3 regions of the Paraburkholderia sp. GAS334 genome follow, and region 2 is predicted to be linked to each of the others. Evidence: predicted binding sites of a transcription regulator. Region 2 holds the regulator's gene; each other region holds the start of a gene.

Region 1 (4,595 bases), on a different contig from region 2:
GGAGTTCGCGTTGACTTCGTTGCTAGCCGCGTGACGCTTGTGCGCAGGGCGCTGGCGGATGCGCAAAAGATCATGTGGTTGGCCGACCCAAAGATCGCACCTGTGATCCACCGGACCTTCGCTTCGATAACCGTTCCATACTGGGATGATTCACGCTGAGGAGGCTTTACTGGTCGCTATCGTTCGATCGTCGCCACCGGACATAAGGAGCAAGGTCGCCGATGACTTCCCTGAGCACGTCGAAATCGCCGAGACGTCGCACTTGATCGACAGCCGATCGCGAAACGCGCGACGCGTTCAAGGCTCATGTCAGAAGGCTGCAGATCGTGCTTGCCTCGCTGTCTTAACGAAAAATCGACGAAACCGGGGTGCCACATGCTGGGTGTCGCCAAGACGTCAATCAAGTCCCGCGCCGCAGGGTTCGCGAGGCTCGCATTTCTAGCGCTCATATCGGCTGCAATGATTGTCGCGCCGGGGCATGCTGAGGACACGCCGACACCGGCGAGCCATCCAGCGCCGGCAGATCAGTCACCCGTCGCGATCGCACAGGTGGCTAGTCTGCCTGTCGAGCGCCAGGTCGCCTGGCTAAGCCGCGCCGCGCAAAGCGGTGAGCTCGAAAGATTGGACGACGCGCAACTGATCGAACTCTTTCAAGCGCTCGCGCCCGACACTGTGCCTCGCTACGTGCAGACGGGCATCACGCGCTACCGGGAATGCGAGTTCCAGACGTTCAGCCAACAACGCGTGAAAGGCAAGTGGCAGAAGAAGCCGGCTCACATGCTGGTCCGCTATCGTCAGGAGCCGCGGCAAGTCTATGTCAAGTGGCTGGCTGACGGCAGGAATGCCGGGCAGGAAATGATTTATGACGAGAAGAAGGACCCGGATCAGCTTTACGCGCATCCGGGTGGGATCCTCAACCTCGTGTCGTTGTGGGTACCAATCGATGGCGCTCGCGTCAAGGCGCAGTCGAACCATACCGTGCGTGAACTGGGTATAGACTATTTCACGGATCTGTTTCTGGCTGAACTGAAGAAGTATCGCGCGGCCGGCGTCGAGAAGCCCTCGGAGATCGAGGTGCTGAACGATCATGGTGCGCGCGTAGTGGCGTTCACGTGGGAAACACCTACCGGTCGGCCCGACTTCTATGCAAAGAAGGAGCGGCTCGGCCTCGACTTGCGGCAACCTTTTTTTCGCACGAGCGAAGCGTGGGACAACGATAAGGAACTCTTGGAGAAGTTTTCGTTCACGGAGGTGACGCCGAAACATTTCGACGACTCGGTATTCGATCCAAAGAATCCGGAGTACAAGTTCTGATCAACTGATGTGTGATGCGGGAGCCAGACACCCACACGGCTATTCAATTCGGGCAGGCACGACAGCCTCTGGTCGACCATAACGAGACAGTCGGCGTTGCTGAAAGCGGACCTGGCCGACCCCGCAGAACTCGCGCTACAGCGCGTACTGCAAAGCCAGGTCGAAACCGATGACGACTAGCGAACAGCCGAGGCCTGCGAGGAGATTCGCGACCCGATGTTCGAAATCGTGATCCCGGCTCATCCACGCCCCAATCAGGAAAATGCCTTCAAAGACGACCTGGAGCGCAACGAACACAAGCATCAGCAGAAACTCGTAGCCCATGAACCTGAAGTTCGCGAAGTTCATCCCGTAGTCGAAGACCCACCTGCCCACCCTATGCACCTCATACGCCAGCAACAGGATCGGAAAGAGGTAACTGGCAACATAAGTCGGCACGCTTGCGTGCCGCAGTTCCAGGTGAAAGTGACGAGCATCTTGCGTATCCCCTCCCGCGTCGGCGTTTGGTGCTCAAAAGAACTCTTTGTTCAATTACGCGGCCACGGATCCCGCTGATCCGCATTTGCATCACGTGACCGGCCGCCCGTCGAAAAGCGCAACCGAACTGCTAACTTTCCGTCTCCGGGATCGTATTGACGATCATCGAGAATAATTTGCCGAGATCGTCTTCAAGTTTTACCCCGACGAATGGATCGCGATTTGCTCCAAAGGCGGCGTCGACCTCCGCCCAGTCTTCCTTTGTCAGAAGACGTCTGGCGGCCGGCAAAATCAACGTCTCTTCCATTCACCGGTGGTCTGCATAGAACTCTGCATATTCATCCACCACGGCTCGTAGCTCCCGAAGTGCAGGGGCACCCTTCAGTTCATACCGGGTCAGCGCGTGCTCGATATTTCTCAACTTCATGTCACCTCGAGCGTGCTGTGACTCCAGTTCCGCAAGGACATAGTCAAACTCATCTGTCCGATCCCGCAGCGGCGTGAACAGGTAACGATCCTCTTTAGTATGGTGCACCTGCTGAGGGTACTCGCGGATGTAATAAAGCATCGCCCGTAACACCATGAGGCCCGGAGCGGGCGTACCTGCTGCCAGCAGACCCACAAAGCGCCGCATGCCCCCATAACGGTCGACATCTGCTCGTGTTCATGAAGGATGACGGTTATGGCATTACGTGGTCCCAGAGACTGCATATCAAACTCCGCAGCAGTACACGAAAAGCATTGGCGAATCGATTTGCAGCTTCACGCCCGTGGCATGAGCAGGAAGCTGCACCGATACCTTAATGCTAGTCATCCTCCGCTCGACATCAAAGCGCACTAACGCCACAGCCTTGATGGAGATCAACGGCTGTGCGGACAGGGTGGCGCATGGGGTCAGCGCCCGTCGACCGCATAAATTGGCAACTGCTTATCTGGATTGCAGATAGGCCGCAACCGCCTTGGCCTGGTCGGCGCTCAACGTATGCGCGACGGCGGTCATCACGGGCGCGTTGCCGCGGGTACCGTTCTGGAAAACCTCGATCTGATGCAGCAGATACTCCTGATGCTGCCCTGCGAGGCGCGGAAACGTACCGGCCCCCTGGGCCTGCGCGCCGTGGCATGAAGCGCAAGCCGGCACGCCCTTGTCCGGCACGCCGTGTTCGAAGATTTCCTGCCCCTTGGCCATCAAGGTGGGGTCACCCGCCGCGCCCCGGGTTGCGGCCTGATGCGAGTAGTAATCGGCCAGCGATTTGACGGCTGCCTCGTCCAGCAGTGCGGCCATGCCCCACATGTAATCGCGGGCAGCGGTTTCGCCACGCGCGTGTTCGTGGAATCCCTTGAGCTGGGCTTCGATGTATTCAGGTGTCTGGGCGTTGAGCTTCGGAAACATCGGCGATTCGCTGCGCCCGTGTACGCCGTGGCAGCCAGAGCAAATCTGCCCGGCAATGCGGGCGCCATCCTCGGCTTGTGTGAGGGCTGGGATCAGGGCGATGCCAGCGGCGGCAAGTAGCGCGACCGCGGACATCCGGGGAGCAAATATCTTTTTCATGGACGTTCTCGTCAGGCTGAGCGGATTGAAAATATCAGTGGTCGGGCCATCTGGTCAGCATATGAGCTATCCAGGCTCGGCGCGCAGAGAAAGTTGAAGGCAGGCGTGCGGTTTCACACATACGAAACGGCGCGGGTAATGTTCCCCATCAAACTGGAGGGCAACGAGGGGCGCGCAATACGTCAAGCGAATCGACAGCCGCAAACAGTTGCGTGGTTTCGAACGTCGATTCCACCGCTCGCAGAGCAGCAGCATCGACCGGGCCGTACGGGGTGGTATTGATTTCGGACATGGAGCGCCTGTCTCTGGCATTCGTGGCGCGGTGCCGATCATTCACGACAGCGCGCAGGCCCGTTTGGCGCTGGCATCCACGTTCTCCAGCCGGTCCCAACCTGGGGACGAAGGCTCGTCACTGATTGGTCGTCGCTTTAGTGACGCGCATCGCCGAGAGGCAGAGCCGGTCCTAGCCAGCAAGCGCGACCGAAAAGGTTCATTTTCGTACTGCCTTGCTGTACAAAAAAGGTCGCTCATTAAGGGGTTGATGCGGCCTGAACGCACGGCTCGAGAGCCGCTGTCGGCCTGAAAACAACCATACTGCGAGGGCGACAAATCTGCCTGTACGATTGTGGGCGCGTTCATCGGCCAGACTTAAGCGCCACCTCAATCCCTCCACCGCAATAGACGACCGCGGCATATTGCCCGTGGCACAAGTTGGCGCACCAGTCTCTCGCGACGTCACTCCTTCGAAGCGGCGCCAGAGATCCGCTTAGCGTGCGGTGCCGTGAGTCTATCGAGGCAGTTCAGAGTTACGATGATGAGAAGCAGGGCTAATACGACAAGCTGGCCAACCAGAAAAACCGGCACGGCCAATATGGCCCACAGCGCCAACCTGAGCATCTCTCCTCCCTGGATTTTGTGATCGGTCGGCGGAAGCTGGCGGCGACCTTAGCGGCTCGTTCCGAAGGCTTAAAGCGAGCCCTCGAGAACATCATATCGCAACCCGTCAAATCTGTTTGTACGGTAGTGGACGCAGGCCGTCGACGGGCTGGGAGACGCGCCAAGCGCAGCGCTGACGCCCAGAGAGCGACCAATGAGGCCCGCAAAGCCGTTGCAAGGCTGGAGGGTCGATCGCGAAGTGTTGTCAGGCCGAAGCTGGAGAGAAACGCCAAAGAATGGATGGCGAGGTGTGAGGGCGTGCGCAATCGGGCGACGGAACATATGCTCCTGGGTTTCGATACGGGTGGGAAGCGAGCAG
Region 2 (4,595 bases):
CCGATGGCGAGCAGGTCCTCGCCGAGGCCCGCACGCTGATGGCTCAGCATGACGTTGCGGGCGTTGCGGAGATTGTTGAAACCGATGGCCTTTCCGAGGACATCGCCAGCTGCCTGCAACGCACGGCAGAGCGTATCGGCGCCGATCTCGTCGTGCTCGGCACCCATGGCCGCCGTGGCATCCGGCGGTTGGTGATCGGCAGCGTCGCCGAGCGCTTTGTGCGGTTCTCGACGTGCCCTGTGCTGCTGGTGCGTCAGGAGCAGCCGGCGTCCTGAGCGCGAGTGGGGGAAACGCGCGTGGCGCCGGCACGCGAAACGGCTAATCTGTATCAAGCGGGATGCCACTTCGTCGGCACAGGTTTTCCCTGACGGTGTACGGCGGTTCCGCGAGGCCGGGCAGGAGGACACCATGGTGCGCGCAGAACGCCGGATCGTGTTTGCGACAATTGCTGTGTTCGTCGTGCTGGGCGGCATTGCGGCCGCGATCCACGGATTGCTGTTCGATCAGGACAGTGTGACGCGCAACGGTGTCATTGTCGCGGGAATCGGCGTGGCGTGCCTCGCGCTGATGCTCACGCCACGTCCCACCGACGAGGACTGAGAAAAGGCTGCCATCGCGCGATGCTTATGCCGCTCGGGCGCGAGCAGCTGAGCGCCCCGGCCGGATGGGGTGAATTGCGGTCCCGAATTCAGTCCCATCGCGTCGCTCGCTCCGCCAGCGGGCGTCCTCGGCCGTAATCGGGTGCAATCGGGCCCCCACGACCGGCCGGGAGGGGCATTGATCTGGGTCAAGCGCTGGGAGGCGCGACTTGTCGTGCGGCGCCGACGGCCTATCCTGTGTGAAGGCGCCCGTCGCGCGTGGCGACACGCGCCTCGCCATGCGGCGGATCCGGATGCGCGTTCTGGAACCACGCATCGAGTGAAGTACTCTCATGCATATCCATTTTCCGCAGGAACGCCCGGATTATTGCGGCCGGGACCTTGTGCTGGCGTTTCCGTCGGTGGTCAACGGCAAGCGTGTCCAATGCGCGATCACCGCCGAGGCACTCGAAGATCATTTCGGCGCGGCGTCGCTACGCGAGGATGACCTGCTCGCCGCGTTCGAGGCGCATCGGGCGGCCATCGAGCACGCGGCCGAGCGGATGTTGAAGGAAGTCGATGGCAAGCCGGTGCTGTTACGTAGCGGCTACTTCCGGTTCTGTGAGTGACGCGCCACGTAAGCAGCGCGGTCGTCATCGGCGCGGCGATAACCGGTTCGCCCCGGCCTTCCCGGCGTCGACTGGAGATCAATCTGGGAGGCAAGCGATGCGCGCGATGGTGTTCGACGGCAGCTCGAGTCTGCTACGCGACATGCAGGTGCCGGATCCCGCACCGGCCGCCGGACAATTGTTGATCGACATTCGCGCTTGCGGGATTTGCAGGACCGATCTGCATGTCGTCGACCGGGAATTGACCGATCCGAAGCGGCCTGTCATTCCCGGGCACGAGATCGTCGGCACAGTCGCCGCGCTCGGCGCCGATGTCACGGGATTCGCCGTCGGCGACCGTGTGGGCGTGCCGTGGGTCGGGCGAACCTGCGGACATTGCCGCTATTGCCTCGCTCACCGCGAAAATCTGTGCGATGAGCCGGGATTTACCGGTTACACGATCGACGGCGGCTACGCGGAGCGTACGGTCGCCGATAGCCGTTACTGCTTTCATTTGCCGCCTCAGTATTCCGACGTGGAAGCCGCGCCGCTGCTATGCGCCGGCCTGATCGGCTACCGAACCTTGAGCATGGCCGGCGACGCGCAGCGCATCGGCATCTACGGATTCGGCGCGGCGGCCCACATCGTCGCGCAGGTTGCGCGGCACCAGGGGCGGACAATCTATGCGTTCACGCGGCGAGGCGATACGGCCGCACAGCAACTCGCGCTCAGCCTTGGCGCAACATGGGCCGGCACTAGCGACGACACGCCGCCTGAGCCGCTCGACGCCGCGCTTCTGTTCGCGCCGGTTGGCGCGCTTGTACCGCTCGCGCTAAAGGCGGTGGCGAAGGGCGGCATCGTGGTGTGCGGCGGAATTCACATGAGCGACATCCCGTCGTTTCCGTATGCGTTTCTGTGGGGCGAGCGGCGGGTCGTATCGGTCGCCAACCTGACACGCGAAGATGGCGTCGCCTTCATGCGACTCGCCGGCGAGACACGTCTCAAGATCGAAACGACGCGCTATCCGCTCGGTGACGCCAACCAGGCGCTTGCCGACCTGCGCGAAGGACGGCTGACAGGCGCCGCGGTGCTGACGGTCCGTTGAGGTCGCATCAGGAAGCACGGCGCTGAAAGCGCCTCGCTGTGAGTTCCGGCATCGGAGGGAACCGGCCCGGCGGCCCGGTCGCCGATCGACTTCATACCCGCGCCAGTCCGTCCAGATCGAGAATGTGAATCTGCTTGCCGCGTGTCTCCACCAGACCTTCGCGCTGGAACTTCGAGAACATGCGGCTGACGGTTTCGAGCTTCATGCCGAGATAGCTGCCGATCTCCTCGCGCGTCATGCGCAGATAGAACTCGGCGGGCGAATAACCGCGCGCTTTCAGCCGGGTGGACAGGTTCAGCAGGAAAGCGGCGACGCGCTGTTCGGCGGACATCGTGCCAAGCAGCATCATCAGCACCGATTCCCGGACGATCTCGCTGCTCATCATCCGGTGCACGTGCTGCTGGACGCCTTTGGCTTCCCGGCAAAGCGATTCGAGCAGGTGGAAGGGAATGATGCAGACATTGCTGTCCTCGATCGCGATCGAATCGCAGCTGTGGTGGCCGGTGCTGACGCCGTCGAGTCCGAGCGCGTCGCCCGCGAGATGGAAGCCGGTGACCTGCTCGCGTCCATCGCGATGCATGACGATCGTCTTGAACGAGCCCGCGCGCACGGCATAGATGCTCTGGAACGAATCGCCCGTGCGGTAGAGCGCTTCACCCTGCTTCACCACGCGTGTCGAGCAGATGATCGCGTCGAGCCGCAGCAATTCGAGCGGCGAGAGACCCTGCGGCATGCAGACAGAACGCATCGCGCAGGTGGAGCAGCGCGACGCCGGACGTGTCGCGTCGGCGTGGGCGCCTGCCGCGTTGGGCGCGCGGGATACCGCCGGGATGTTGCGGGCAGGCGGCGCGTCGACAGGGTATTCGGCAACGTCAGACATGATCTGCTCCTCTTCACTCAGTGGCGCCAGCAACACGCTCGCGCGCGATTCTCTCAATCGTGTCTCGCGCCAGCTGGAATTCGCTGGTCTTGTCGAAGAAGTAGTGCGCGCGACGGCCATGCAGGCTTCGCGAAACGACGCATTCGAATGGTTGGTCAGCACGCGTGCCGACAGCGGCGACACCCAGCACGAACACAACGATAGCCTCCACACCGGGCGCTGCCCGAGTGCGGCGATACGCGGCCGTTCCGGCTGCGTGCGAGCGCTGTGAGCCTTATTGTGCACTGCCATGCGGGTTCGCCTGACCGGGATCTTTCCACGTGGAGCGATGTCAATGCGGAGAGGGGAGAAATTCGTCTGAGGCCCTCGCCTGAGCGGCGCGGATTGTACCTCCCCTCATTTTGCCCGCTTTACCCGTGGTGTGCCAGCGCGAAACAGCGAGTAGCCTGTACAGGATCTGCCCGCCCGGCCGGGACAGCGCCCGACGCTTGATCCGCGTCAAGTCTACGTCCGTGACTGGCCGTCACACTGAAACCTCGCACGCGGCCGCGATGGTCGCGCCATCAACATGAGCGGGCGTAAGCCCCGGAGGCGGTCATGTACAAGCGAATTTTCACGGCGATCGACGGCAGCGGCTGCGCGCGGCTTGCGCTCGAAGAAGCGATCAGGCTGGCGCAGGTCACGAATGCCACGGTAACGGCCGTTTGCGTCGTCGAACACGCGGCGCGACTCGTCGATGTCGGGGAGGGGGTCCTCGACGACGATCCCACGAGCATCGAGGCGTCCGAACGGGCCACCGCCGCGCTGGCCGAAGCAGACGAACGCTTTCGGAAGGCCAACGTGCAGGGCGTGGCCCGCGCGATCGACGCCTGGGGCGAAGACATCGCCAGCGTGCTCTCGCGAACGGCCGACGAGTGCGAGGCCGAACTGGTCGTCATCGGCACGCACGGCCGCCGGGGCTGGCGGCGGATGCTGATGGGCAGCGTCGCCGAATCGCTGGTCCGGCTGACGAGCCTGCCGGTCCTGCTCGTGCGCTTCGACCCGGAGGCTGAGCCGCCGATCGGCGCGAGCGCGGCCTCGTAAGGGTCGCCGGTCGCGGCAGGCAAGCTTCGTCCGCCGGGGGGCGCCATTGACGCTGAACGTCATCGCCCCGCCGATACCGGTCGCCTCGCCCGAAGCGGCCGGCCGCCGGCCCGGAGCGTCGTCCGTGCAGCCAGGGCGGCGGAACCTGATGCTCGATGAGCCCGTGTTGATCACCACAAATGCGCGTGTTCGCATGAACGCGTCAGTGCGACATCAGCACGGGCAGGGTCATCGACTGGAGTACCGAGCGAGTAACGCCGCCCATCACGAGTTCCTGCCAGCGGGCGTGACCGTACGCGCCCATCACCAGCAGATCGCTTCCGCCATCGGCGGCGTGCGAC
Region 3 (4,595 bases), on a different contig from region 2:
TCTTCTTTTTCCGGAACGCGATGATCAGCACGCGGTCCACGGACGAAGACGCCTCCGACGAACGGTCCGCGCTGGCCGCGCGATGAGCCGGTTGCCAATAATTTTCTAGTAGTTCCATGATGTCCGCCTGTTTGACTGGCTGCTGCCGGGATCGGTAAATCGATTCTCCACGGACTCCGGAACGGGGCACACCTATCCAGGTAGGTAGGTGGTATTTCGACCCGAAATGCATAAGTTTTCATGCGTATTGGCTAACCAACGCGTAATGGAGAACGACATGCAAGCAGCTATCCGGATTGGCCTGCGTCAAGAATTTGACAACGATCACATCAACGAGATGTACCGGCTGCGCGCCCGTGTGTTTCATGGGCGGCTTGGATGGGACATTCCGACGATCGCGGGGATGGAGATCGACGGCTATGACGCACTCGGCCCGCATTACATGCTGATACAGGACAAGGCGGGCGCCGTGCGCGGCTGCTGGCGCCTGATGACGACCGAAGGCCCGAACATGCTGAAGGACACGTTCCCGCAACTGCTGCATGGCGACGCAGCGCCGGTCGGGCGGCATATCTGGGAACTGAGCCGCTTTGTCGTCGAGACCGGCGGCGAAGAGCAAACGTTTGGCTTTGCCGATCTGACGATGCACGCGATCCACGAACTCGTGACATTCGCCGACCGGATGGGCATCACGCGCTACGTCACGGTGACGACGACGCCGATCGAGCGCCTGCTGCGCAAGACGGGCATCGAGCTGCGACGGCTCGGGCCGCCGCTGCGGATCGGCGTGGAAAATGCGGTGGCGCTGGAGATCGCGGTCAGCCCGCAGACGCGGGCCGCGCTATTCGGGCCGATGGCTGCCGCAGCCTGATGCGTGCGGGTTGTGGGCCGGTGTGCAGGCCGGTGTGCGGACAGTTGCGCACAGGGCGGCGTTTATTCGCCGCTCACGACCCGAACATCCGGTTGAGCGCGTTTTCGAGGTGAGCGCGCATGGCCTGGCCAGCGGCGGCGGAGTCCTTGCTGCGGATCGCCTCCAGCACGGCAAGATGTTCGCGCTGCACGAGACGCTGCCGCTCCAGCGTTTTCACGAGCGACAGATTGCGCGACAGGTTCATGCTGAACACGATCTGCTCTTCGATGAACGACATCACGGTGATGAAAAACTGGTTCTTCGACGCCCGCGCGACTGCCAGATGGAATGCGAAGTCGTCTTTTGCGCCAATGCCCTGTGTTTCGATGATGCGTTCGAGCTCATCCCATGCATGCTGGATCGCCGCGACATCGTCGGCTTCGGCCTGCTGCGCGGCCAGCGCCGCAGCGCCCGCCTCCGTGACGATGCGAAATTCGTAGCAGCGACGGATGTCCGAGAGCGTTTCGAGCGGCGCGAAGCGGCGCACGTCCGGATCGGGCCGGCGCGCGACCGTGGTTCCCGAGCCGTGCCGCGTGACAATGATGCCGTCGGCGCGCAGACGCGCGAGCGCTTCCCGCACCGTCGGGCGCGATGTCTCGAAGCGCTCCGCCAGCGCGTGCTCGGTAGGCAACCGCTCGCCCTCCTTGTACTCGCCTTCCAGGATCTGGTTCAGGATGTCGCCGTAGATCTTTTCGGGCAACCCCGAGGATTTCCGCTCGTTCATCATCGATGCCGCAGCTTGTCTGAATAGAGCATGATTGTAAGGCAAACTTTGCGCCGTGCCCGCCTGATTCTGATAGACGGCAAGCCGTGTGGCGGCTGAAAGCCTCGCCCGGTATGGCTCCGCTGCTTCCTCGCGGTCAAGTACCCCGACCTTACGACTTGATTTACATCAAGGAAATGTCTGCGGTTTTAGGTGATCATTTAATCTCAGGCTTTAATCAAGTGCGCTCGTAGTGTTCTCGCAGTGCCCTTTCTCCTGGGTCGTTCCGCATCGTGCGTCGACCCCTCTGCTGCGGAGGTCTCATGTACTCACGTATCCTGGTTGCGGTCGACGGCAGCGAAACGTCGCGCCGTGCGTTCCACGCTGCGCTCGATCTCGCGAAGTCGAACGGTGCAGTGTTGCAGGCGTTCTACGCCGTCGAGAACTCGCCCATGTATTTCGACGCGCCCGGCTATGACCCGTCGATCCTGCGCAACAGTCTGATCGCACAGGGCAAGGAACTCGACGCGGAATTACTGCAGCTCATGCGTGACGCCGGCGTACAAGGCGCCGTCGCGACGGGCGAAGCCTCGTCGCTCGAGGATGTTTCCGTGCTGGTGCTCAAGGCCGCCGCCGCGTTCAACGCGGATCTGCTCGTGATGGGCACGCACGGCCGGCGCGGCTTTCAGCGGCTGATTCTCGGCAGCGTCGCGGAACGCTGCGTACGGCAGGCAAAGCTGCCTGTCTTGCTGGTGCCTTCCGCAGTCGGAGACGGGCAACCGTCGCCAGAAAAAACCAGCGCCGCCTGACATTTTCAGACAAGACGCCCACGCGTCCTTTTGTCACTCAGGCCATGCAGAGGCCGGTGGGACAATCAGGACATCATCACTTTCCCGGCCTTCCGAACATGCTCACTCCCGTCGCGCTTTCCCAGTCTGCCGCGCATCGGTCCGCCCGCGCTGTCCCGTCCGTGCGCGCCGGGCGCGATGCGGCCCGCTGTTCGACATGCGCGATGCGGCAGCTTTGCATGCCGCAAGGCCTGCGCGCCGAAGATCTGCCAAAGCTCGAGGCGCTCATTTGCAATGCGCGCACGGTGCGACGTGGCGAAGCGCTCTATCGAACCGGCGACCCGTTCGATAACCTGTACGCCGTCCGGTCGGGCGCGCTGAAAACGGTGATGGCACACCGTCTCGGCCGCGAACAGGTAACCGGGCTGAAACTCGCAGGCGAGCCGCTTGGCCTCGACGGCATCAGCACCGACCACCACGCGTGCAGCGCGGTCGCGCTTGAGGACAGCTCGGTATGTATCGTCCCGTATCCGGCGCTCAAACGTCTGTGCCGTGAAATCGGTTCGATGCAGGACCGGCTGCACAAGCTGATGGGCGATCAGATCGTGCGCGAGGCGAAGCAGATGATGGTGCTCGGCTCGCAGAGTGCCGACGAGCGCGTGGCTGCTTTCCTGGTGGATGTGTCCGAACGCAATGCGCAGCGTGGATATTCGTCAAACGAATTCAATCTGCGCATGACGCGTGAGGAAATGGGCAGCTATCTTGGCATCACGCTCGAAACGGTCAGCCGTACGCTGTCAAGATTTCAAAAGCGCGGCCTGATCGACACGCAGGGCAAATTCATCCGCATCGTCGATTTTGACGGACTGCGTCAGCTCTAGTCAGCGCACGCGGCCGCCGCCTCGGTCGCTCCGGGCCGCGCGCAAGAGCGCGGCCGCAAAATGGCGGATATCATTGCGGTTTGGCATGCCTTCTGCAAGCACGTACAGTTTCCGTACCGTGCCCTCCAAGGAGACCCGGCGCAATGAATCGCGATCCCGCACTGCAGCACCCGCTCGTCCATCGACTCATCGAAGCCCGCCGCGTCACCGACGCGTTGTTTGCCGTCGTCAAACCCGAGTTTCTTTACGAGCGTCCGATCCGTGAACGTCACCGGATCGTGTTCTACATCGGCCATCTCGAAGCGTTCGATCGAAATCTCTTCGATCGACGCCTGTTCGACCTCCCTGCGCTCAGTTCCGAACTCGACCAGCTTTTCGCGTTCGGCATCGATCCGGTCGACGACGGCTTTCCGACTGATGTGCCGTCCGACTGGCCATCGCTCGAGGTCGTCAGTGAATATGCCGCGCAGGCGCGCGCGCAGATCGACCAGAAGCTCACGTCGCTGGAAATCACGAATGAAGGCATGCGCACGGCGTCAGCAGAGCAACTGCTGCACGTCGCGATCGAGCATCGGCTGATGCACGCCGAAACGCTCGCGTACATGCTGCATCAGTTGCCCATCGAGCAGAAGGTCGTGCCGCAGCAATCCGTCAACACGACGTTCGGGAGCGGCGAGATCACAGGCAATTCGATGGTCAGCGTCCCGGCTGGCTCGACCGTTCTTGGTATGTCGCGCGAAGCCGGCGCCTTCGGCTGGGATAACGAATTCGGCGAACTGCGCGTCGATGTGCCCGCGTTCGAGATCGACCGTCATATGGTGACAAACGGCGCGTATCGCGCGTTCGTCGAGGCAGGCGGTTATCGCGACAAGTCGCTGTGGACCGACAGGGACTGGGCGTGGAAGGAAGCCGAACACATCGGACACCCCGCCAGCTGGTCGCTGCGCGAAGGTAACGGCGATGGCGCGCGCGGCTGGCGCTTGCGCACGATGTTCGACGATATTCCGCTGCCCGAAAACTGGCCCGTGTATGTGAGCCACGCCGAAGCCAGCGCGTACGCACGCTGGGCCGGCAAGACGCTGCCGACCGAAGCGCAGTGGCAACGCGCAGCGCACGGCGCGCCGCACGCGGCGTCCGGCAATTTCGACTTCCGTAGCTGGGATCCTCAGGCCGTCGATGCGCATCCGGATAACGTCAGCGCGTTCGGCGTCGAAGGGCAGTTCGGCAACGGCTGGGAATGGACGTCGACGTTGTTCGATGCGTTGCCAGGCTTCGAGGCATTTCCGTTTTATCTGGGCTATTCGGCGAACTTC

Evidence for each region. The regulator FNR, encoded in region 2, switches genes on or off when oxygen is low (the NO sensors DNR and NnrR bind a similar motif). The targets are predictions, from matches to a motif close to TTGATNNNNATCAA.
Region 1: P3T21_RS26950 (hemerythrin domain-containing protein) is a predicted target of FNR. The motif match lies at 2,643-2,656, and genes of this name have one in related genera.
Region 3: P3T21_RS11780 (universal stress protein) is a predicted target of FNR. The motif match lies at 1,793-1,806, and genes of this name have one in related genera.

Annotation. Positions count from the first base shown of each region.
Region 1 is NZ_JBNDMO010000018.1:76,313-80,907, reverse strand. It holds gene P3T21_RS26970 (hypothetical protein) at 1-159, shown strand, start outside; gene P3T21_RS26965 (DUF1571 domain-containing protein) at 376-1,314, shown strand; gene P3T21_RS26960 (hypothetical protein) at 1,450-1,752, opposite strand; gene P3T21_RS26955 (hypothetical protein) at 1,922-2,098, opposite strand; gene P3T21_RS26950 (hemerythrin domain-containing protein) at 2,099-2,425, opposite strand; gene P3T21_RS26945 (c-type cytochrome) at 2,720-3,340, opposite strand.
Region 2 is NZ_JBNDMO010000009.1:280,272-284,866, forward strand. It holds gene P3T21_RS18990 (universal stress protein) at 1-275, shown strand, start outside; gene P3T21_RS18995 (DUF2964 family protein) at 409-600, shown strand; gene P3T21_RS19000 (DUF1488 domain-containing protein) at 932-1,207, shown strand; gene P3T21_RS19005 (zinc-dependent alcohol dehydrogenase family protein) at 1,305-2,291, shown strand; gene fnr (fumarate/nitrate reduction transcriptional regulator Fnr) at 2,383-3,171, opposite strand; gene P3T21_RS19015 (hypothetical protein) at 3,185-3,382, opposite strand; gene P3T21_RS19020 (universal stress protein) at 3,769-4,254, shown strand; gene P3T21_RS19025 (universal stress protein) at 4,457-4,595, opposite strand, start outside.
Region 3 is NZ_JBNDMO010000005.1:201,018-205,612, forward strand. It holds gene P3T21_RS11765 (XRE family transcriptional regulator) at 1-118, opposite strand, end outside; gene P3T21_RS11770 (acyl-homoserine-lactone synthase) at 278-871, shown strand; gene P3T21_RS11775 (FadR/GntR family transcriptional regulator) at 945-1,634, opposite strand; gene P3T21_RS11780 (universal stress protein) at 1,937-2,422, shown strand; gene P3T21_RS11785 (helix-turn-helix domain-containing protein) at 2,521-3,282, shown strand; gene P3T21_RS11790 (SUMF1/EgtB/PvdO family nonheme iron enzyme) at 3,426-4,595, shown strand, end outside.